DNA from 3 places in the Georgenia sp. X1117 genome. Region 3 is predicted to be linked to each of the others. Evidence: riboswitches for the same ligand, from Rfam matches in the RefSeq annotation. Region 3 holds a riboswitch; each other region holds the start of a gene.
What was found. A riboswitch is a leader RNA that binds a small molecule or an ion and turns the genes downstream of it on or off. The one in region 3 is predicted to bind thiamine pyrophosphate.
Positions count from the first base shown of each region.

Region 1 (7,331 bases), on a different replicon from region 3:
CGACCGGGACCGCCAGCGCCGAGCCGCGCAGGTCGAACGGCAGCCACCCGGACATCAGCACGAAGCCGAAGCCGACCGTCACCGCCGAGACCCCGATCGGCAGCATGACCAGGGTGTCGAGCACCGAGCCGGTGGCACCGCCCCGCGAGCGGCGGGCGCCTCCCCGCGGTCGGCCGGTCGCGGCGCCCCACGGGCGGCGGGCGACACCACCTCGGGCACGGCGTGCGGCGCCTCCCCGACCACCACTCGTCACCGGCTCCGCGCCCGGGCGCCCCGCGACGACGAGGGCGGCCAGCAGCCCGACCACGAGCGAGACGACGGTGGCGTCGACCGCCGACCGCAGCGAGAGCTCGGTGGCCTCGAGCACGGAGCGCGGCAGGGCCCCGCCGACGTCGGTGGCCAGGGCCCGGAAGTGGTCGAGCGTCCATGACCCGTCCGCCGCCCGCAGCGACCGTTCGACCAGCCCGAGCATCGGCGTCACGAGCAGCCCGAGCACCACCGCGGCGGTGACGAGCACCGCGGGCAGGGTCCGCGTCTCGCGCAGGCTCAGCGGCGTGGGCGGGCGGGGCCGCAGCCGCGCCGGCGCCGAGCGCAGCCGCCCGGCCAGCACCATCGCCGCGACCACCACGAGGATCTGCACGAGGGAGAGCACGGCGGCGGCCCGCAGGTCGAGGTTGCGCGAGGCCTGCCGCCAGATCTCGGTCTCCACCGTCGACCAGCCGAGCGGCGCCAGGCTCCGCACGATGCCGTAGGAGGTCGCGCAGAACAGGGCCACGAGGGCGGCCGCCGAGGCGATCGCGGGGGCCAGCGCCGGCAGGGTGACGGTGCGCAGCGTCCGCCACGGCGAGGCACCCAGGGTGCGCGCGGCCTGCTCGGTGCGCGGGTCGAGCGCCGCCCAGGCCGGCCCCACCACGCGCACGACCACCGAGTAGTTGAAGAACACCAGCGCGGCGAGCAGCGCCCACGGCGTGCGGTCCAGGCCCAGCGGCCCGAGCAGCCCCGCGGGCGCGAGGACCGCCCGGAAGGCCACCCCCACCACCACCGTGGGCAGCACGAAGGGCACCGCCACCACCGCGCGCACGAGGCGGCGCCCCGGGAAGGTGCGCCGGTAGAGCACGTAGGCACCGGGCACGCCCAGCACCACGGCGCACGCCGTGGCCGCGAGCGCCTGGACCACGGTGCGCACCAGCGCCTCGATCGTCGACGGTCGCGCGAGGATCTCGAGGAACGGGTCGCCCGCGGGGATGCCGGGGATCCGCTCGCCGGGCAGCAGCCCGTGCACCACGAGCACCGCCACCGGGGCGAGGAAGAAGGCCGCGAGGAAGAGGACCGGCACCCCGACGGCGAGGGCGCGCGCGGCCCGCCGAGCCGGGCTCACCCGGCGACGGCCTCGTCCCAGGCGCGCAGCCACTCCTCCCGGCCCGCCTCGATCTCGGCGGCCGGGACACCGAGCGGCTCCTCGGCGGGCGGCGCGAACTCGGCCCACTCCTCGGGCAGCGCGGCGGCGTCGTCGACGGGGTACATGTACATCGACCCGGGCAGCGCGGCCTGGACCTCCTCCGAGAGCAGCCAGTCGACGACGGCGCGCGCCCCCTCGGGGTTCGCCGCCCCCGCGACCACGCCCGCGTACTCCACCTGCCGCACGCACGTGTCCATCACCGCCGCGGTGGTCGAGGCGGAGCCGTCCTCGGTGAGGGTGGCGGCCGGCGAGGAGGAGTAGGACAGGGCGACGGGTCGGTCGCCGCCGACCACGGTGAAGTCCACGTAGTAGGCGTCCGACCAGGAGTCGACGACGCGCACCCCGTTGTCCGCCAGGCGCTGCCAGTACCCGGCGAACCCGTCCTCGCCGTACTCGGCCACGGTCGCGAGCAGGAGGGCCATGCCCGGGGAGGAGGTGTTGGGGTCGGTGACGACGGTGAGGTCGGCGTAGGCGGGGTCGGCGAGGTCCTCGAGGTCCGTCGGCGCGGGGCGGCCGTCCTCGGCGAACCAGGCGGTGTCGACGTTGAGGCAGACGTCGCCGAAGTCGATCGGGGTCAGCTCGTCGCTGCCCTCGAGCAGGAGGTCCTGCGCGGAGTCCGGCAGCGCGGGCGAGATGTAGGGCTCGAGCACCCCGCCGTCGATCGCGCGCGTGGCGTAGGCGTTGTCGATGCCGTAGACGACGTCGGCGCTCGGGCTGCCCGCGGAGAGCAGGAGCTCGTTGACGACGCTGCCGGCGTCGCCCGGCGCGGTGACGACGAGCGTGTAGCCCGTGTCCTGCTCGAACTGCGCGACGAGCTCCTCGGGGATGTTGAAGGAGTCGTGGGTGACCAGGGCGACCTCGCCGCCGCTGCCGGAACCCCCGTTGCCGGAGCCGCCGCCCGCGGCCTCGCCGCTGCCGCTCTCCGTGCCCGCCTCGTCGCTGCCACTCCCCGGTGCCGGGTCGTCGGAGCTGTCCCCGCCGCCGAGGGAGCAGCCGGCGAGGGTCAGCGCCAGGGCGGTGGCGCCGAGGAGCCGCGCCGGGCGGACGCGGGCGGTGATCGTCGTCGTGCGGGTGCTGCTGGTCGTACCGGTGATGCTGCTGTGCATGGCCTGCCTCCCGTGTGGGTGCGCAGGGTTCGTCGTCGCGGCGGGTGCCGCGACGACGGAGAGAAGTCCCGACTACCTCCGCCGGTGCTAACCGGATCAGGTTCGAGGGTCTGCGGCGTGCCGCACTCTCAGCGCCACGTGGGCGCTCCCCTGTCGTTCGCCGGCCATGCTACCCCGGCGAGGCGGGGCCTCAGTCGTCGTCGGTGAGTTTGGCCAGCTCGAGCTCCGCGGGCTTGTACCACTTCGCGGCCTGGCGCGTGGCGAGCTGACGGATGAGCCCGATGACGGCGCCCGAGACGGCGGAGAAGATGACGATCTCGACCAGCGAGACCGAGTCGTCGCCGTCGATGGCCTCCGGCGGCTCGTGCCCGGTCACCGCGACCCAGCCCTTCTGCAGGATCTTGTTCGCGGCGATGCCCGCGACCGCGCCGGCGCCGGTGCTGACGATCTTCCAGCCGATGTCCATCTCTGCCCTCCGTGGTCCGGGACGGGCGTCCCGGGGGTTGTCGGTGTCCCGCACGGTCGGCCGTGCGCTCCCGCTGGGACGATCATGCCCCAGTCTGCTTGTACGCGTGGTCCCCTCCGGCGGCCTCGATGTCCTCCGCCAGCTCGTCGGCCACGAGCGCCGACCGGTCCACGCGACCGGTGCGGTAGCCGCCGCGCCCGGCCATGTGCGCGCTGATCGGTGCGGTGAGGAACTGGAACGCGACGACGAGGACCAGGGTCCACCCGATCCGGGAGTCGCGCACCTCGAGAGCCACGCCGATCATCAGCAGGGACAGGCCGAGCACCTGGGGCTTGGCCGCAGCGTGCATGCGCGCGAACAGGTCCGGGAACCGGACCAGCGCGACCGCCGCGACCAGGACGAGCAGGGAACCCGCCACGAGGAAGACACCGCCGAGCACCGAGGCCACCGCCGTCCAGCTCATGACTGCTCCTCCCCCGTCACGCGCGGCGACTCCGGACCGTGCACCGGCGCGTCGTCGTCGTCCATCTCCCGCTCGCGCTCGAGCACCTGCTCGAGCTCCTCCTTGGTGAGGATGCGCGCCTCGTCGGACCGCTCCACCGAGGTGAACCGCGCGATCGTCACCGTGGTGAGGAAGCCGACCAGCGTGAGCACCACGAGGATCGGCACGTAGGCCGCGCTCCCGGTCCAGGCGATGAGCAGCGCGATGAGCGCCACGACGGACGCGGTGACGACGTCGGTGGCCACCGCGCGGTCGAGGGTCGAGGGACCGCGCTCCATCCGCGCCAGCGCGACGAAGATCGCGAGCACGACGATGCCCAGGCACACGTAGACGACGATCTCCATCAGGCCTCACCTCCCGTGCTCGTCCCGGCCGGGTCCTCGGCCGGCGCGGAGGCTGCGGCGCCCTCGACCGAGGGGGCCGGCAGGCGTCCGGCGCGGCGCGACCAGCCGGGGCGGAAGCCGGCGTCGACCAGCTGGTCGTCGGTGGCGAAGGCACGCAGCAGGCGCTCCTCCTGGGCGAGCACGTCGGCGTGCGCCTGCTCGAGACCGCCGGCGACGTCGACGTCGAGGATGTGCATGTAGAGCATCCCGGAGTTGCGCATGGCCTCGACCACCAGCGAGCCGGGCACGAGCGAGCACATGCCGCCGGTGGCGGTGAGGATGAGGTCGGAGTGCGAGCGCATCTGGACGCGGATGACGGCGCCGCGCGGCGCCCGCCCCCGCACGACCAGCGTGACGATGTCCCAGGAGGCGACGAGCACCTCCTTGACGAACACCGCGGCGAGCACGACGACCGCCAGCGGCCGCACGGTGGTGCGTCCGGTGGCCCGCGGCATCGGCATGAGGATCGTGACGAACAGCGCCAGCGCGAAGCCGGCCACGAGGTTGCCCAGCGAGAGGTCGCCCCACAGCAGCACCCACACCACGGTGAGCCCGATGACGAGCTTCCACGACGTCGGGGCCAGGCGCCGTCGGGCGGCGGCCGTGCGGCGGCGCCGGCCCCAGGCGGCGCGGGCGCCGGGCCGGTGGCTGCCCGACGGGCGCGCGGAGCTGGTGCGCGGGTCGGCGGCGGTCTCCACCCCGGCCCGGCCCGGGGTGTGGCGGTCGGTCACGGGACACCCTCCTCTCCGAGCGACGGCTCCTCGCTCGGGGTCTCCACGGGCAGGTCGCCGGACTCCTCGCCCTGCTCGGCGACCTCGTCGGAGATGCCGTCGCCCCGCTCGCCGCCCGGCAGGACGGCCGCGATGTAGGGGGTGCGCAGCATGAGGTCGCGTGCGGCGGTGTCCGCGTAGCGCACGATCGGGCCGGCCGCCACCGAGATGGCCAGCGACAGGGCGACGACGGCGCCCGCCGAGACGGTCATCGTCCGCGGCGAGGGGGTGCCCTGGAGCTCCTCGGGCGCCTCCTGCCAGAAGGCCATGTTCCACGCCTTGACCACGGCGTAGAGGGTGAGCAGCGAGGTCACCAGGCCACCCGCGACGAGCATCCAGGACATCCACGAGCCGTCCTCGGCGGCGGCCTGCATGAGGCCGACCTTCCCCAGGAAGCCGGTGAACGGCGGGATGCCGGCCAGGTTGAGCGCCGGGACGAGGTAGAGCACCGCCAGCAGGGGGGCGAGCCGGGCCAGCGAGCCGAGCCGGACCAGCGACGTGGTCCCGCCGCGCCGCTCGATGAGCCCGGCCACGAGGAACAGGCCGGTCTGGACGGTGATGTGGTGGGCGACGTAGAAGATCGCGGCCGACAGCCCCGCCGTCGTGGCCGTGCCGACGCCCCAGATCATGTAGCCGATGTGGCTGATGAGCGTGAAGGACAGCAGTCGCTTGAGGTCGGCCTGCGCGACGGCGCCGAAGATGCCGATGAGCATCGCCGCCAGGGCCACCCACATGAGGACGGGGCTGAGCCGGTCGTCGCCGAAGAGGGTGATCTGGGAGCGGATGATCGCGTAGACGCCGACCTTGGTGAGCAGGCCCGCGAAGACCGCGGTCACCGGCGCCGGCGCCGTCGGGTAGGAGTCGGGCAGCCAGGCGGACAGAGGGAACAGGGCGGCCTTGATGCCGAAGGCGACCAGCAGCACCGCCTCGAGGACGATGGTCACCCCGGGGTCGAGCTCGGGCAGGCGCTGCGCGAGCTGGGCCATGTTGACCGTGCCCGCGGCCGCGTAGACGAAGGCGATGCCGGCGAGGAACACCAGCGAGGAGACCAGGGAGACGATGACGTAGACCGTGCCCGAACGGATCCGGTCGCGCGTGCCGCCCAGGGTGATGAGCACGAAGCTCGCCACCAGCAGCATCTCGAAGCCGACGTAGAGGTTGAACAGGTCCCCGGCGAGGAAGGCGTTCGACACGCCGGCCGACAGGACGAGGAAGGTCGGGTGGAAGATCGTCACCGGCGCGCCCTCGTCGCCGTCGGCGAGATTCTGCGCCAACGCGTACACGAGGACGGCCAGGGTGACCGCCACCGAGACCACGAGCATGAGCGCGGAGAGCCGGTCGGCAACCAGGACGATGCCCACCGGCGCCGACCAGCCGCCGATGTTGAGCACGACCGGGCCGGAGTCGACGGCCACCAGCAGCACGATGGCCACGGCCAGGACGATGCTGAGCACGGACACCGAGATGATGCCCTGCGCGCGACGGAAGCGGGCGAGCACGAGCGAGCCGCCCGCACCGAGGATGGGCAGCATGACCGGGACGGCGAGGAGCCAGCTCATGAGCGTGCCTCCCCGTCGTGCTCACCGGCGCGGCGCCGGTCGCCGCCCGAGCGCCGGTCGTCGCCGCGCCCGTCGCGCGAGCCCCGGTCGTCCGCGCGATCGCCGCCTGCGCGCCCGTCGCGCGCGTCCGTCCGCGCCGGCCGGTCGACCTGCTCGGCGCCCACGGCCGCCCGGGGCACGCCGCGCACGCCGACGCGGGTCTCGGCCGACCCCGGCGGCGGCGGTGCGTGGCTCGCCCGGCCCGAGCCGTGCTCGGTGTCGGTCTCGTCGAAGGTCGTGGCGGCCTCCTGCTCGAGGGTGGATCCGGAGTCGTCCGTCGAGCGCGCGTCGAGCTCGTCGCGGGCGGCGCGGCGCGCGATGCGCCGGTCCTCGAGGTCGTCCTGCACCTCGTCGTGGCCGTTGAGCTGCCAGGAGCGGTAGGCCAGCGCCAGGAGGAAGGCGGTGATGCCGAGGCTGATGACGATGGCGGTGAGGATCATCGCCTGCGGCAGGGGGTCGGACATGTCCTCGGCATCGGTGGTGCCGATGAGCGGCGGGTCCCCGGCGCGACCGCCGGCCACGAGGATGAGGACGTTGATGCCGTGGGTGATGAGGCTCGCGCCGATGACGATGCGCGAGAGCGAGCGCTCGAGGACGAGGTACACGCCGGTCCCGATGAGGACCGCGACGACCACGAGGAGCGCCACCGAGGGGCTGGTGTCGATCACTGCCTCTCCCTCCCCTGGTCGGGCGTCGCGCCGCCGGCGCGCGCGGTGGTAGCGGCCTGGTCCTGGAGCTCGTCGTCGACCTCGTCGCGCCGGTCGACGCCGGCGACCCGGTCGTCCGCGGCGCGCGCGGGGTCGTCGTGGGACAGGTCGGGGGCCTGCTCGCCCTCGAGCTCGCCGTGCCGGTCGACCTCGGCGCCCAACGAGCGCAGGATGTCCAGCACCAGGCCGACGACGACGAGGAACACGCCCAGGTCGAAGCCCAGCGAGCTGACGACGTGCACCTCGCCGAAGGGCCACAGGTGGAAGTAGGCGTCGACGCTCTGCAGGATCGTGCCGCCGAAGGCCAGCGGGGTCAGGCCGGCGACGGCGGCGACCACCA
Region 1 covers NZ_CM173492.1:2,171,929-2,179,259, reverse strand. The annotation lists gene AC3D3D_RS10015 (ABC transporter permease) at 1-1,378, opposite strand, end outside; gene AC3D3D_RS10010 (thiamine ABC transporter substrate-binding protein) at 1,375-2,565, opposite strand; TPP riboswitch at 2,622-2,727, opposite strand; gene AC3D3D_RS10005 (DUF4235 domain-containing protein) at 2,756-3,031, opposite strand; gene mnhG (monovalent cation/H(+) antiporter subunit G) at 3,114-3,494, opposite strand; gene AC3D3D_RS09995 (MrpF/PhaF family protein) at 3,491-3,877, opposite strand; gene AC3D3D_RS09990 (Na+/H+ antiporter subunit E) at 3,877-4,647, opposite strand; gene AC3D3D_RS09985 (Na+/H+ antiporter subunit D) at 4,644-6,245, opposite strand; gene AC3D3D_RS09980 (Na(+)/H(+) antiporter subunit C) at 6,242-6,952, opposite strand; gene AC3D3D_RS09975 (Na+/H+ antiporter subunit A) at 6,949-7,331, opposite strand, start outside.
Region 1: linked by a shared signal. The riboswitch ahead of AC3D3D_RS10010 (thiamine ABC transporter substrate-binding protein) and the one ahead of thiM (hydroxyethylthiazole kinase) in region 3 are both predicted to bind thiamine pyrophosphate.

Region 2 (7,331 bases), on a different replicon from region 3:
AGGAGCTCGCCCAGTCCCTCGGCGCGCAGCTCGTCGACCAGGCGGGTGCGTTCGGGCAGGGTCCGCAGGGCGGTGGTGTCGGCCTCGAGGGCCTCGACCGTGCGGCGCAGCTCGTCCAGCGGGAGGTCGGCGAGCGCGCCGCGCCCCTGGGAACGGTCGAGCACCGCGTCGAGGGCGGCCACGTCCTCGGCGGTCTCCCGCTCGAGCTCGCGGATGTCGGCCAGCCCGTCGGGCAGCCGGGGCCAGCCGCCGCCGGTGGAGTGCCGGGTCCAGATCTCGCGCTGCTCCTGGACGCGCAGCAGCTCGGTGTGCAGGTCGGCCACCGAGCGGCCCGGCCGCACGAGGTCGCGAGCCTGCCGGACGAGGCGGCGCCGGGTGCCGCCCGGCATGACGGTCTCCTGCGCGCGCCGGTCCTGACGCGGCGCGGTGGCCGTGACCATGTCCGCGGCGGAGTGCTCGAAGATCTGAGGGAGGAAGACGTCCAGAGCATCGGCCACGCCGTCGAGCATCTCGAGCTGCTCGTGCCATTCACGCAGGGTGGTGGCGCGCTTGAGGCCGGTCTGCACGGCCGTGGAGCCGACGAGGTCGTCGACGGCCGGGAGCTCGACGCCGGTGAGCCGCTGGACGCGGGCGAGCGCGTCGGCGGCCTCCTGGTTGGTCGTCAGGCGGGCGCCGTACCAGGGGGTGCTCGATCGCCTGAGCGTGAAGGCACCCAGGGTCGCGGCGCGGGCGAGCCGGGCGGCCGCTCCGGTGCGGGCGCTCCCGCTGAGCGCGCGCAGGTCCTGCCCGGCAATGCGCGCACCGGTGCGGGGGCCGGGGTTCTGCGCGGTGAGGCGGGCCAGGGCCTGCAGCGCGTCGAAGACCGAGACCCCCCAGCCCTCGTGACGCCGATGCAGCGAGTCGAGCTGCTCGCGCACCTGCGAGCGGGCGGCGCGCAGCTCCTCGCGGGTGCGTCGCACGGCGGCCTCGTCGACGGCGACCGCCGGCGCCTCCATCCCCCGCCGCACCGAGCGGGAGGCCTCCTCGCGCCAGCCGCCGTCGGCGCGCAGGTCGAGCACGAGCTCGCCGAGGCCCAGCTCGTGGAGGTGGGCCACGGTGGACCGTCCGGTGCGCCGGTCGCCCGGCACGTACAGCACCGTGCGCCCGTCGGCCGCGGCGCGGGCGAGGGTGGCCGCGACGACCCCGACGTCGTCGGCGCCGGGCGGTGCGTCGACGACGAGGTGCCCGCCCTGCCCGACCAGGCGGACCGCCTGCTCGCCGGCGACCTCGACGTCGCCCACCGCGCGCTCCTCGTCGGGGTCGGGGTCGGTGTCCTCCTCGGGCGGGAGGGCACCCCCGAGGGCGGCGCGCGCCTGGTCGTGCCCGGCGAGCGCGGCCACGACGTCGGAGGAGGCCAGGTGCGGGACCATCGCGCGCAGGTCCTCCACGGCCACCTGGCCCGGGTGCAGGAAGGTGCCGACGACGACGCGGTCCTCGATCTCCAGGCCCGGCAGGTACCGGGCGGCCAGCTCGGCGACGCCGACCAGGGCCTCGCGCTGGCTGGAGGCCGGACCGAGCGGCGGGAGGTGGTCGACGGCCTCGCCGGGCAGGCCCGCCTCGGTCAGCGCGCGGGCGAGGACGGGGTTGAGCTCGACGGTGCGCTCGAGGGTGAGCTCGACCTCGCCGTCGGCGGAGACCGGCTGCAGGCGTACGCCGCGCAGGAAGACCGGGGTGCGGATGGTGCGCACGATCGGGGGCTCGACGCCGGCGTCGTCCGCCCGGCCGGCTGAGGTCGAGGACGGGTCGAGGTCGTCGTCGAGGACCGGCGGCGGGAGCGCGGACCAGGTGGCCACCCCGGTGGCGAGGTACGTCGGGGCCACGCCGAAGCGCTGGGCGAGGTCCTCGGCCCGCGAGCGCACCGCCCGGGCGTCCTGGTGCGCCGTGACCGCGGCCTGCCGCTCGCGCACGAGGTTGGACAGGCGGGTGGGACGGCCCGCGTAGAGCTGGGCGGTCCCGCCGGGGTGGGCGTGAGTGAGGTCGAGGACGGCCTCGCCGAGGTCGTCGTCCTCCCCCAGCCCCTCGGCGCCCAGCGCGGTGAGGTCGGCGATCCAGCGCTCGACGGCGCGGGCCACGGCCCCGGTGCGGGTCCCCGGCCGGGGACCGTGCGGGGCATCCTCGGGCCGGGCATCCTCGGGCCGGGCGGCGTCCCCGGCACCCGCGGGGGCACCCGCGGCGGTGGTCTGGTCGGCGTCGGGCGAGCCGGCATCGTCCCCGCCGGCGGCCGCCTCACCGGTGGCGTCCTCGGCCGCGTGGGCCGGCTGCCCGGTGGTGGCCGGGGCGTCGGTCGTCGGGGCGGACCTGGCGCGTCGCCGGTCGCTGTCCCGGCCGCGGCGGAAGGGCGGGATCGGCGGAGGCGTCATCCCACCAGGGTAGGCGCGCGACGGCCCGCGCGTCGGAGCGACGGCAGTGGTGTCGGGCGCTGGCCGGCGGCGGGGTGGCGGCGTCGCGGCCTCGGCGCCGCGGGCGACCCGCCCGGACAGACAAGAACGGAGCGTGACGCGCAGGGGGGGCAGGCGTCACGCTCCGTCTGACGACAATCATGCCCACCCGGACGGCTGAGCGCAAGCCCGCTCGCTCGCGGCCTGGGTCACAGGACCACGGGGGCGGGCGACGGGGTGCCCTCGGGCGGATTCGAACCGCCGACACCCGCTTTAGGAGAGCGGTGCTCTATCCCCTGAGCTACGAAGGCAGGAAGGCCGACCAAGGATAGCGCGCCACGGACGGGGGCCGCGTCCCACCTGGCGACCCCGCTGACCATGGGGGCACGGAAGTGTGGCAGGGTTCACGTCAGGTGCAACGTCGCACCGATTTCTCACCGGGGGCACCACATGCGGTCCACAGTCACCACCACAGCGACCACACTGGTGGTCGAGGCCGTGCTCGACGTACCGGCGCACGCGATCTGGCTCATCCTGTCGACGCCCGCGCTGCACGTGTGTCAGTTTTCGAAGTCCACTGCACGAGTGTCCGAAGTCGACTGCACATTTTAAGGTTGCGCAGCCGTTGTCTGGTGAGGCGCCATGGTGAGGGCTGCGGCGGCCAAGGAACGCCGTAGCGCAGCCGGGCACTGGTGACAGCACGCCCGGACGGTCCGAGGCGCGACCCTTTTGCGATCGCTGAAGCGAGGGCACGGTGCTGGGAACGGTGCGGATGTTAAGCTGGTGAATGACGCGGGGTGCCGTGCTGGTACGGCTGAGATCACACCCGTTGAACCTGATCTAGTTCGTACTAGCGAAGGGAACGTCGCCGATGTCGGCACCTTCTTCCGTCCCTACTGTCCCACTCGATGCTGCCGCTGTGGGCGAGGCCTTGGCTGCGATGCGCGGGCATGCCCCGCTGGTGCAGTGCCTGACCAACGTCGTCGTCGCTCAGTGGACAGCGAACGTCCTGCTCGCGGTCGGCGCCAGTCCGTCGATGGTGGACAACCCGGAGGAAGCCGGGCCGTTCGCCGCCGTCGCCGACGGGGTCCTGGTCAACCTCGGCACGCCCCAAGAGGCGACGGTGGCTGCGATGCACGGCGCGGTCAGTGCCGCCGCGGCGGCCGGCACCCCGTGGGTGCTCGACCCGGTCGGGGTGGGTGGGCTCGCCTGGCGCAGCCGGGTTGTCGTCGACCTGCTCGCCCACGCCTCCCCGGCACTCGTCCGTGGCAACCCCTCAGAGATTCTCGCTTTCGCCGGTGGGGGCAGCGGTGGGCGGGGTCCGGAGAGCGTCGACGCCGCCGAGGATGCCCTCGACGCCGGCCGGGCGCTGGCCCGGGAGCACGGCACCATCGTCGCGGTCTCCGGGGAGGTCGACCACCTCACCGACGGCACCCGGCTGGTGCGGGTGGCCAACGGCCATCGATGGTTGACCCAGGTCACTGGCGGTGGGTGCGCGCTGGGCGCACTCATGGCTGCCTTCGCCGCCACCACCGACGACCCGCTCCTGGCCGCCACGGCCGCGACCGCGACGTACACCGTGGCCGCCGAGGTCGCGGCCGAGCGTGCCGCCGGGCCGGGGAGCTTCGCCGTTGCGCTGCTGGACTCTCTCGCCACCCTCAACCCGCAGGAGCTGACCGAGAAGGTGGTGCTCCGGTGACCCGCCGACCGGTGAACCTCAGCCTCTACCTGGTCACCGACACCGGTTTGTGCGGCCCACGGGGGGTGCCCGCGACCGTGCAGGCTGCGGTCGCGGGCGGAGTCACCGTGGTGCAGTTGCGTGACCCGGGCGCCACCGACGCCCACTTCGTCGCCCTCGGCGTGGCGGTCCGCGAGGTGCTGGCGGGGACCGGGGTGCCGCTGATTATCGATGACCGGGTCCACCTCGTTCAGGACATCGGCGCCGACGGCGTCCACGTCGGTCAGCGCGACATGCCGCCTGCTCAGGCCCGGCAGTTGCTCGGGCCGGACGCCATGGTCGGGCTGTCGGTCAGCACGATCGAGCAGGTTCGCACAGCACGCGGGCTCGGTGACGGCGTCTTGGACTACCTCGGCGTTGGACCGGTGTGGCCGACGGCGACCAAGCCTGACCACGGCACTCCGATCGGCCCGGGCGGGGTGGCTGCGGTGGCCGCCGCGAGCCCGTGGCCGGTCGTCGCCATCGGCGGCATCACCACGAAACGCACCGGCATGCTGCGCCACAGCGGCGCCGCCGGCGTGGCGGTCGTCTCGACGGTGTGCGCCGCGGAGGAACCAGCCGTGGCGGCCGCGAGCCTGCGGGCCGCGTGGGACGGGCAACCGTGAACCCCCGCCCACCGATCGCGCTGACGATCGCCGGCTCCGATCCCTCCGGCGGGGCCGGTATTCAAGGCGACCTCAAGACCTTCTCCGCACTGGGTGCCTACGGCACCGCGGTGCTCACCTCACTGACCGCCCAGTCCACCCAGGGAGTCACCGGTGTCCACGTCGTCCCCGCGGACTTCGTCCGCGCCCAGCTGGGCACCCTCGTAGACGACGTGGCGGTTGACGCCGCCAAGATCGGGATGCTCGCCTCCGCGGCCACCATCGAGACCGTCCTCGCCTTCCTCGACAAGCGCTCCGACGCGGTGCCGGTTGTGGTCCTCGACCCCGTCATGGTGTCCACCGCCGGTTCCCGGCTGCTGGCCGAGGACGCCGTCGAGCCGATGCGCCAACTCCTGCCGTACGTCTCCCTCATCACGCCGAACGTCCCCGAGGCCGCCGTGCTGCTCGACGCCGACCCCGCCGAAGACCTCGACACCATGCGCGCCCAGGCCATCGCGCTCCGGGAGCTGGGCGCCGCGCGGGTGCTGGTCAAGGGGGGCCACCTCGGCGGCGACGCACACGCCACCGACCTGTGGCTCGACGACGCGGGCGAGCAGCTGCTGACCGGCCCGCGGGTAGCCACGGTCAACACCCACGGCACCGGGTGCGCCCTGTCCTCCGCGATCGCCGCACTCGCCCCGCGCACCGGGTCCCTGCTAGAGGCCACCCGCCAGGCCAAGACTTGGCTCACCGGCACCCTGCGGGCCGCCGACGCGCTCCACATCGGCCACGGACCCGGCCCCGTGCACCACTGCCACGACATCTGGAAAGACGAGAACGACTGGAAGGACAGCGACCGATGACCAGCCCACACACCTCCATGCCCGAGACGATTCGCGACCACGACGACACTGGCGTGTTCAGCACCGTGGCGTGGCATCGCACGGCCAGGGTCCGCGAGGCGATCGACGCGCTGCCCTTGTTGCACCAGCTGAGCGACGCGACCCTGGCGGAAGAGACGTTCCGGCACTACCTCGCCCAGGACGCGCTCTACCTGGCCGACTACGGCCGGGTCCTGGCCGCGGCCGCCGCTCAGGCCCAGGCGTCGGAGGAAATGGCATTCTGGGCGCAGGCCGCGCGGGAGGTGGTCGAGGTCGAGCGGCAGCTGCACGCCACCCACGTCACCGACCTCACCGCCGCCGAGCCCTCACCGACCACGGTTGCCTACACCTCCTACCTGCTGAGCCTCGCGACAGCGGGAAACTACCCGGTCCTCGCGGCCGGCATACTGCCGTGCTTCTGGGTCTACGACGACGTCGGCACCCGTTTGAAGGCCGCCGTCGGTGACCTGAGCACGCACCCGTACGGGGACTGGATCGCCACCTACGGCGATCCAGACTTCACCGCCGCCACCGACACCGCCCGGGACATCGTGGACCACCTCGCCGACCAGGCCAGCCCCGGCACACTGGCGCGCATGCACACCGCGTTCCACCGCGCCACCCAGTACGAGTGGATGTTCTGGGATGCCGCCCACCGGCAGGAGACCTGGCCCATCTGAGGTCATTGGTCGGTGCGCCCTTGGGCGCGCGCTCATCATGATCTTTCGAGAGCTGGTCGCCGCCCTGGAGACTCCTACCGTCCGGTGGTGTTGCTCGGACGGTGGGAGACCGGACCCGGGGTTGATCAAGGTAAACGGCGCGCTCAGGCCGGTGCCCCGCACGAGAAGCGCCAGCGCTTTTGACACCATGCGCCCCGAAGGGGATGCGTCCTATCAGTCGATGAGTCCTGTGTCGCCTGAGAGGGCGTCGGTGAGCCACCGCGGGTGCATGGGGAGCAACGGTGCCGGAAGCTCATCCGGGGAGAAGAAACCCGCCTGTGAGGTCTCCACACCATCAGGGTGCATCTGACCGCCGCGCGGGAGGCAGGCGAAGGTGGTGGTGACGAACTGGGTCACTCTCCCGTCGGGATAGGCGAAAACCTGCGAGGCGGGGTCCGAGTACACCCCCACCAGCCGCTGCACTTGCACCTGCAAGCCGGTCTCTTCGGCGACCTCCCGCACCGCCGCCTGGGCGGCAGTCTCGCCCACCTCGACGTGTCCCGAAGGCAGTCCCCACAGCCCGTTGTCCAGCCTGCGCCCCAGTAGCACGCGCCCGGCCTCGTCGAAGACCACCGCGGCCACACCCGCCCGCACCTCGTCCGGCCACGGGTACGGCGACGGGCGCATCGGGCCGATGTCAAGGGCCGGATCAAACAGCCCGGCCAGGCCCGTGACCGTGGCCTCCGCAACGGTGGGATCACACTGCCGACGGCCGCTGCTCGGCGTCGCGGGAGCGACGAGGATCGCCGGCAGGCCCGCGCAGTGCGCCCCGACGACGTCCGTAGCCGGGGTGTCCCCCACGACCACCACTCTCGTCGTAGCAGGGAGCCCGCGCTGGGCCAGGCGGAACATCTCCGGTCCCGGCTTGCCCACCACGACCGGTCGGCGCCCACTGGCGGTCTGGATCGCTGCGACGACCGCGCCGGTGGCCGGCCACGGGCCGCTCGCTGTGGGGAACGTGGCGTCCACGTTCGTGGCCACGAACGGCACGC
Region 2 covers NZ_CM173492.1:1,522,165-1,529,495, forward strand. The annotation lists gene AC3D3D_RS06950 (hypothetical protein) at 1-2,399, opposite strand, end outside; tRNA gene AC3D3D_RS06955 (tRNA-Arg) at 2,656-2,728, opposite strand; TPP riboswitch at 3,201-3,297, shown strand; gene thiM (hydroxyethylthiazole kinase) at 3,289-4,116, shown strand; gene thiE (thiamine phosphate synthase) at 4,113-4,760, shown strand; gene thiD (bifunctional hydroxymethylpyrimidine kinase/phosphomethylpyrimidine kinase) at 4,757-5,602, shown strand; gene AC3D3D_RS06975 (TenA family protein) at 5,599-6,300, shown strand; gene AC3D3D_RS06980 (HAD-IIA family hydrolase) at 6,514-7,331, opposite strand, start outside.
Region 2: linked by a shared signal. The riboswitch ahead of thiM (hydroxyethylthiazole kinase) and the one ahead of thiM (hydroxyethylthiazole kinase) in region 3 are both predicted to bind thiamine pyrophosphate.

Region 3 (7,331 bases):
TCTCGGAGGTCAGAAGCCGGGGATCAGCCGGACGAGCAGGTCGATGAGCCAGATGCCCGCGAAGGGCGTCACGATCCCGCCGAGGCCGTAGATCGCGAGGTTGCGGCCGAGGATCTTCGAGGCGATCATCGGGCGGTAGGCGACGCCCCGCAGGGCCAGCGGCACCAGGGCGATGATCACGATCGCGTTGAAGATCACCGCGGACAGGACCGCCGAGGCGGGTGAGCTGAGCCCCATGATGTTCAACGCGGACAGGCCGGGGAAGACGCCCATGAAGATCGCGGGGATGATCGCGAAGTACTTCGCGATGTCGTTGGCGATCGAGAAGGTGGTCAGTGCGCCGCGTGTGATGAGCAGCTGTTTCCCGATCGCGACGATGTCGATGAGCTTGGTCGGGTCGGAGTCGAGGTCGACCATGTTCCCGGCCTCCTTCGCGGCGGAGGTGCCAGTGTTCATCGCGACGCCGACGTCGGCCTGGGCGAGCGCCGGGGCGTCGTTCGTGCCGTCACCGGTCATCGCGACGAGCCGCCCGCCCTCCTGCTCCGCGCGGATGTATTCGAGCTTCTGCTCGGGGGTGGCCTCGGCGAGGAAGTCGTCGACCCCTGCCTCCTTCGCGATCGCCGCGGCGGTCAGAGGGTTGTCGCCGGTGACCATCACGGTGCGGATGCCCATGGCGCGCAGCTCGGCGAACCGCGCGGTGAGACCGTCCTTGACGACGTCCTTGAGGTGGATGACGCCGAGGACGGCTCCGTCCCCGTCCCCGGTGAGGCAGGCGACAACCAGGGGGGTGCCGCCCGAGGACGAGATGCGCTCGACGTGCTCCTCGAGGGTCGCCCGGTCGGAGGCCGAGGGCACGACGCCCTCGGTCTCGAGCCAGGCGAGGATCGCAGAGCCCGCGCCCTTGCGGAGGCGGGTGCCGTCGGGCAGGTCCAGGCCCGACATGCGGGTCTGGGCGGTGAACGGCACGACCTCCCCCCGCGGCGCGGTGCCGACGTCGACGCCGCGCTCCCGTGCGAGCTCGAGGACTGAGCTGCCCTCGGGCGTGGGGTCGGCGAGGGAGGACAGCGCGGCCGCCTCCACGAGCTCGTGCATCCCGGCGTCGCCGACGCGGACGAAGTCCGTCGCCCGTCGGTTGCCGTAGGTGATGGTGCCGGTCTTGTCCAGCAGCAGGGTGGTCACGTCGCCCGCCGCCTCCACCGCGCGCCCGGACATCGCCAGCACGTTGCGCTGGACGAGCCGGTCCATCCCGGCGATCCCGATCGCGGACAGCAGGGCGCCGATGGTGGTGGGAATCAGGCAGACCAGCAGCGCCACGAGCACCGTGATCGAGGCCGGGCTCGCCGGGTAGGAGGCGATGGGGTTCAGTGTGATCGCGACCGCGAGGAACACGATGGACAGCGAGGCCAGCAGGATGTTTAGGGCGATCTCGTTGGGGGTGCGCTGCCGGGCGGCCCCCTCGACCAGCGAGATCATCCGGTCCACGAAGGTCTGGCCTGGCGTCGAGGTGATGCGCACGACGATCCGGTCGGACAGCACTCGGGTGCCGCCGGTGACGGCGGAGCGGTCGCCGCCGGACTCGCGCACGACGGGCGCGGATTCGCCGGTGATCGCGGACTCGTCGATGCTCGCGATGCCCTGGATGATGTCGCCGTCGCCGGGGACGAGATCGCCCGCGGTGACCACCACGATGTCGTGCCGGGCGAGGTCCGCCGAGGAGATCTCCTCGGTCGGCACGGTCTCCGCGCCGGGGTCGGCCGTAGCGTCGTACCCGTCGACGAGGCGCGCCAGGGTGCTGGTGCGGGTGCGGCGCAGGGTCGCGGCCTGGGCCTTGCCGCGCCCCTCGGCGACGGACTCGGCGAGGTTCGCGAAGAGCACGGTGATCCACAGCCAGCCGGCGATCGCCGCGGAGAACGTCGCCGGCACCGCAGTGCCGCCGGACGGGGCCGGGCCGTCGCCGATCAGCTCGACGACGGTCATCACGCTGGTCAATAGAGCACCGACCCACACGATCAGCATGACGGGGTTGCGCCACTGGGCGCGGGGGGTCATCCTGCGCAGCGCGCCTGGCAGGGCGGCGCGGAGCTGCGCGAGGGTGAGGGTGCGGCGCGGCGCAGGGGGCTGCGCCGGCGACGACGTGGGCGTCGGCGCGGAGGACGGGTCGGAGTGTTCGGAGTGGATGGTCTTGTCGATGGTCGGCATGGTCACTGCAGCCCTTCAGCGAGCGGTCCCAGGGTGAGGACGGGGAAGAAGACGAGTGCGGTCACGAGCAGCGCCGTGCCGACGGTGAGGCCCACGAACAGCGGGCGGTGGGTGGGCAGGGTGCCGGAGGTCGCCGGGATCCGGTCCTGCGCGGCGAACGAGCCGGCCAGGGCAAGGACCAGGGCGATCGGGAGAAACCTGCCCAGCAGCATCGCCACGCCGATCGCGGTGGTCAGCCACGGCGTGCTGGCGGTCAGCCCCGCGAAGGCGGAGCCGTTGTTGTTCGCGCCCGAGGCAAAGGCATAGAGCACCTCGGACAGGCCGTGCGAGCCGGTGTTGGTCAGCGAGACGTTCTCGATGCTGTGGCGCAGCGGAGGAACCGCGAAGCTGAGGGCGACACCGCCGAGCACCAGCAGCGGCATGACCAGGATGTAGAGGCTTGCGAGCTTCATCTCCCTGGGGCCGATCTTCTTCCCGAGGTACTCGGGGGTGCGACCGACGAGGAGGCCCGCCACGAACACGGCGATGATCGCGATGACGAGCATGCCGTACAGCCCGGCGCCCACGCCGCCGGGGGCGATCTCGCCCAGGAGCATGTTCACCATCGGGACCATTCCGCCCAGCGCCGTGTACGAGTCGTGCATCGAGTTCACGGAGCCGGTCGAGGTGAGGGTGGTGGTCGCCGCGTAGAGCACGGACTGGGGCAGGCCGAAGCGGGTCTCCTTACCCTCCATCGCGGCGCCGGCGAGTTCAGGGGCGGTGCCCTGCCCGGCGAACTCGAAGGCGGCCAGTACGGACACCGAGGCGAGGTACAGGGTCCCCATCGTCGCGGCGATCGCGTAGCCCTGACGGTGATCGCCGACCATCGTCCCGAAGGTCCGCGGAAGGGAGAAGGGGATCAGCAGGATAAGGAAGACCTGGAACAGGCTGGTCCAGCCGGTCGGGTTCTCGAAGGGGTGGGAGGCGTTGGCGTTGTAGAAGCCGCCGCCGTTGGTGCCGATCTCCTTGATCGCCTCCTGCGACGCGACCGGACCGCCCGGGAGTGTCTGGGTGCCGCCCGCGACGGTCGTGACGTCCACGTAGCCCTGGAAGTTCTGCACCACGCCGCCTGCGATCAGCACGACGGCGCTGAGGATCGATACCGGCAGCAACACCAGGAAGGTGCCACGCAGCAGATCGACCCAGAAGTTCCCGATCGTTCCCGTGCGGCGCCGGGCCAGGCCTCGCACCAGCGCGACCGCGACGGCGATGCCGGTGGCGGCCGAGACGAAGTTCTGGACCGCGAGACCGGCGAACTGGACCGTGTAGGAGAGGTCCTCGCCGGAGTACGCCTGCCAGTTGGTGTTCGTCACGAAGGAGATCGCGGTGTTGAACGCGACCCCCGAATCGATCGACTCATTGCCCAGGGAGTAGGGCAACAGCTCCTGGAGCCGCAGGAGACCGAACAGCGCGAGGACGCCCACCAGGGAGAACAGCAGCACGGACCGCAGGTAGGCGGGCCAGGACTGCTCGCGGGAGGAGTCGACGCCGAGGACGGCGAACACGCGCGTCTCCCAGCGCGAGGAGACTGGGGCGGTGAAGACCCAGGCCATGTAGTCGCCCATCGGGCGGTACACGACCGCGAGAGCGGCGACGAGTGTGAGGACGCTCGCGACGAGGTAGAGCCAGTCCATCAGAAACGCTCCGGTGCAAGCAGGGCGATGAACAGGTACACGATCGCGGCGAGACCGAGGAGGAGGGCGAGGATCTCGAGTACGATCACAGCTTCTCCACCGCCCGCGCGATGAGGGCGACGACCGCGAATAGGGCGATCACGCCGACCACGGAGAGGACGTCGAGCACAGCAGGACTCCGTTCTGAGTAGGGGCGGCCGCCGTCCGGCGGTCGCACGCCGAGGTGCGGCGCGATACCGAGCACACACCGTTCACGGCGGCGGGACAGGCGTCCTCACGGAATCCATACGGCTCTCGAGCCGATCCTCATGGACTGCTTACGCCAGTCGTCCCCCGGCTGGGGCTCAGGTCACCGACAGCACTCGGTGCGACACCACACTGGGCTCCCACACACCGGAATCTGCAAAACCGTCACCATTCGCTGTGGGGACGCTAGATAGGGCCTCCAACACAACTCGCAGCGTTCCACGCCACACACTGCCGACGGCCTACCTAGTCGCGTTGCGGAAACCTACAGCTTTACGAGACACACAGCCGAGCGGCGAAGGGATCGTCTCGAGCTGGGTCGATACCGAGCGGCGGTGTCTCGTGAAGTCGTCGCACCGTGTTGCGTCTCAGATCTTCCAGAGCAGCGAGTTTGTGAGGCATCATGTGGTGATGAGGCTTCTGGGGTATGTCAGGTTCCGAAGTCCACTGCACGATCGTCCGAAGTCGACTGCACATTCAAAGGTTGCGCAGCCGTTGTCTGGTGAGGCGCCATGGTGAGGGCTGCGGCGGCCAAGGAACGCGCGTCGGGCACTGGTGACAGCACGCCCGGACGGTCCGAGGCGCGACCCTTTTGCGGTCGCTGAAGCGAGGGCACGGTGCGGGGAACGGTGCGGATGTTAGGCTGGTGAATGACGCGGGGTGCCGTGCTGGTACGGCTGAGATCACACCCGTTGAACCTGATCTAGTTCGTACTAGCGAAGGGAACGTCGCCGATGTCGGCACCTTCTTCCGTCCCTACTGTCCCACTCGATGCTGCCGCTGTGGGCGAGGCCTTGGCCGCGATGCGCGGGCATGCCCCGCTGGTGCAGTGCCTGACCAACGTCGTCGTCGCTCAGTGGACAGCGAACGTCCTGCTCGCGGTCGGCGCCAGTCCGTCGATGGTGGATAACCCGGAGGAAGCCGGGCCGTTCGCCGCCGTCGCCGACGGGGTCCTGGTCAACCTCGGCACGCCCCAAGAGGCGACGGTGGCTGCGATGCACGGCGCGGTCAGTGCCGCCGCGGCGGCCGGCACCCCGTGGGTGCTCGACCCGGTCGGGGTGGGTGGGCTCGCCTGGCGCACCCGGGTTGCCGTCGACCTGCTCGCCCACGCCTCCCCGGCACTCGTCCGTGGCAACCCCTCAGAGATTCTCGCTTTGGCCGGTGGGGGCAGCGGTGGGCGGGGCCCGGAGAGCGTCGACGCCGCCGAGGACGCCCTCGACGCCGGCCGGGCGCTGGCCCGGGAGCACGGCACCATCGTCGCGGTCTCCGGGGAGGTCGACCACCTCACCGACGGCACCCGGCTGGTGCGGGTGGACAACGGCCATCGATGGTTGACCCAGGTCACTGGCGGTGGGTGCGCGCTGGGCGCGCTCATGGCTGCCTTCGCCGCCACCACCGACGACCCGCTCCTGGCCGCCACGGCCGCGACCGCGACATACACCGTGGCCGCCGAGGTCGCGGCCGAGCGTGCCGCCGGGCCGGGGAGCTTCGCCGTCGCGCTGCTCGACTCTCTCGCCACCCTCAACCCGCAGAAGTTGACCGAGAAGGTGGTGCTCCGGTGACCCGCCGACCGGTGAACCTCAGCCTCTACCTGGTCACCGACACCGGTTTGTGCGGCCCACGGGGCGTGCCCGCGACCGTGCAGGCTGCGGTCACGGGCGGGGTCAGCGTGGTGCAGTTGCGTGACCCGGGCGCCACCGACGCCGACTTCGTCGCCCTCGGCGTGGCGGTCCGCGAGGTGCTGGCGGGGACCGGGGTGCCGCTGATTATCGATGACCGGGTCCACCTCGTTCAGGACATCGGCGCCGACGGCGTCCACGTCGGTCAGCGCGACATGCCGCCTGCTCAGGCCCGGCAGTTGCTCGGGCCGGACGCCATGGTCGGGCTGTCGGTCAGCACGATCGAGCAGGTTCGCACAGCACGCGGGCTCGGTGACGGCGTCTTGGACTACCTCGGCGTTGGACCGGTGTGGCCGACGGCGACCAAGCCTGACCACGGCACTCCGATCGGCCCGGGCGGGGTGGCTGCGGTGGCCGCCGCGAGCCCGTGGCCGGTCGTCGCCATCGGCGGCATCACCACGAAACGCACCGGCATGCTGCGCCACAGCGGCGCCGCCGGCGTGGTGGTCGTCTCGACGGTGTGCGCCGCGGAGGAACCAGCCGTGGCGGCCGCGAGCCTGCGGGCCGCGTGGGACGGGCAACCGTGAACCCCCGCCCACCGATCGCGCTGACGATCGCCGGCTCCGATCCCTCCGGCGGGGCCGGTATTCAAGGCGACCTCAAGACCTTCTCCGCACTGGGTGCCTACGGCACCGCGGTGCTCACCTCACTGACCGCCCAGTCCACCCAGGGAGTCACCGGTGTCCACGTCGTCCCCGCGGACTTCGTCCGCGCCCAGCTGGACACCCTCGTAGACGACGTGGCGGTTGACGCCGCCAAGATCGGGATGCTCGCCTCCGCGGCCACCATCGAGACCGTCCTCGCCTTCCTCGACAAGCGCTCCGACGCGGTGCCGGTTGTGGTCCTCGACCCCGTCATGGTGTCCACCGCCGGTTCCCGGCTGCTGGCCGAGGACGCCGTCGAGCCGATGCGCCAACTCCTGCCGTACGTCTCCCTCATCACGCCGAACGTCCCCGAGGCCGCCGTGCTGCTCGACGCCGACCCCGCCGAAGACCTCGACACCATGCGCGCCCAGGCCATCGCGCTCCGGGAGCTGGGCGCCGCGCGGGTGCTGGTCAAGGGGGGCCACCTCGGCGGCGACGCACACGCCACCGACCTGTGGCTCGACGACGCGGGCGAGCAGCTGCTGACCGGCCCGCGGGTAGCCACGGTCAACACCCACGGCACCGGGTGCGCCCTGTCCTCCGCGATCGCCGCACTCGCCCCGCGCACCGGGTCCCTGCTAGAGGCCACCCGCCAGGCCAAGACTTGGCTCACCGGCACCCTGCGGGCCGCCGACGCGCTCCACATCGGCCACGGACCCGGCCCCGTGCACCACTGCCACGACATCTGGAAAGACGAGAACGACTGGAAGGACAGCGACCGATGACCAGCCCACACACCTCCATGCCCGAGACGATTCGCGACCACGACGACACTGGCGTGTTCAGCACCGTGGCGTGGCATCGCACGGCCAGGGTCCGCGAGGCGATCGACGCGCTGCCCTTGTTGCACCAGCTGAGCGACGCGACCCTGGCGGAAGAGACGTTCCGGC
Region 3 covers NZ_JBYMUV010000002.1:62,109-69,439, forward strand. The annotation lists gene kdpB (potassium-transporting ATPase subunit KdpB) at 10-2,199, opposite strand; gene kdpA (potassium-transporting ATPase subunit KdpA) at 2,202-3,872, opposite strand; gene AC3D3D_RS15380 (potassium-transporting ATPase subunit F) at 3,872-3,961, opposite strand; gene AC3D3D_RS15385 (hypothetical protein) at 3,958-4,116, opposite strand; TPP riboswitch at 4,765-4,861, shown strand; gene thiM (hydroxyethylthiazole kinase) at 4,853-5,680, shown strand; gene thiE (thiamine phosphate synthase) at 5,677-6,324, shown strand; gene thiD (bifunctional hydroxymethylpyrimidine kinase/phosphomethylpyrimidine kinase) at 6,321-7,166, shown strand; gene AC3D3D_RS15405 (TenA family protein) at 7,163-7,331, shown strand, end outside.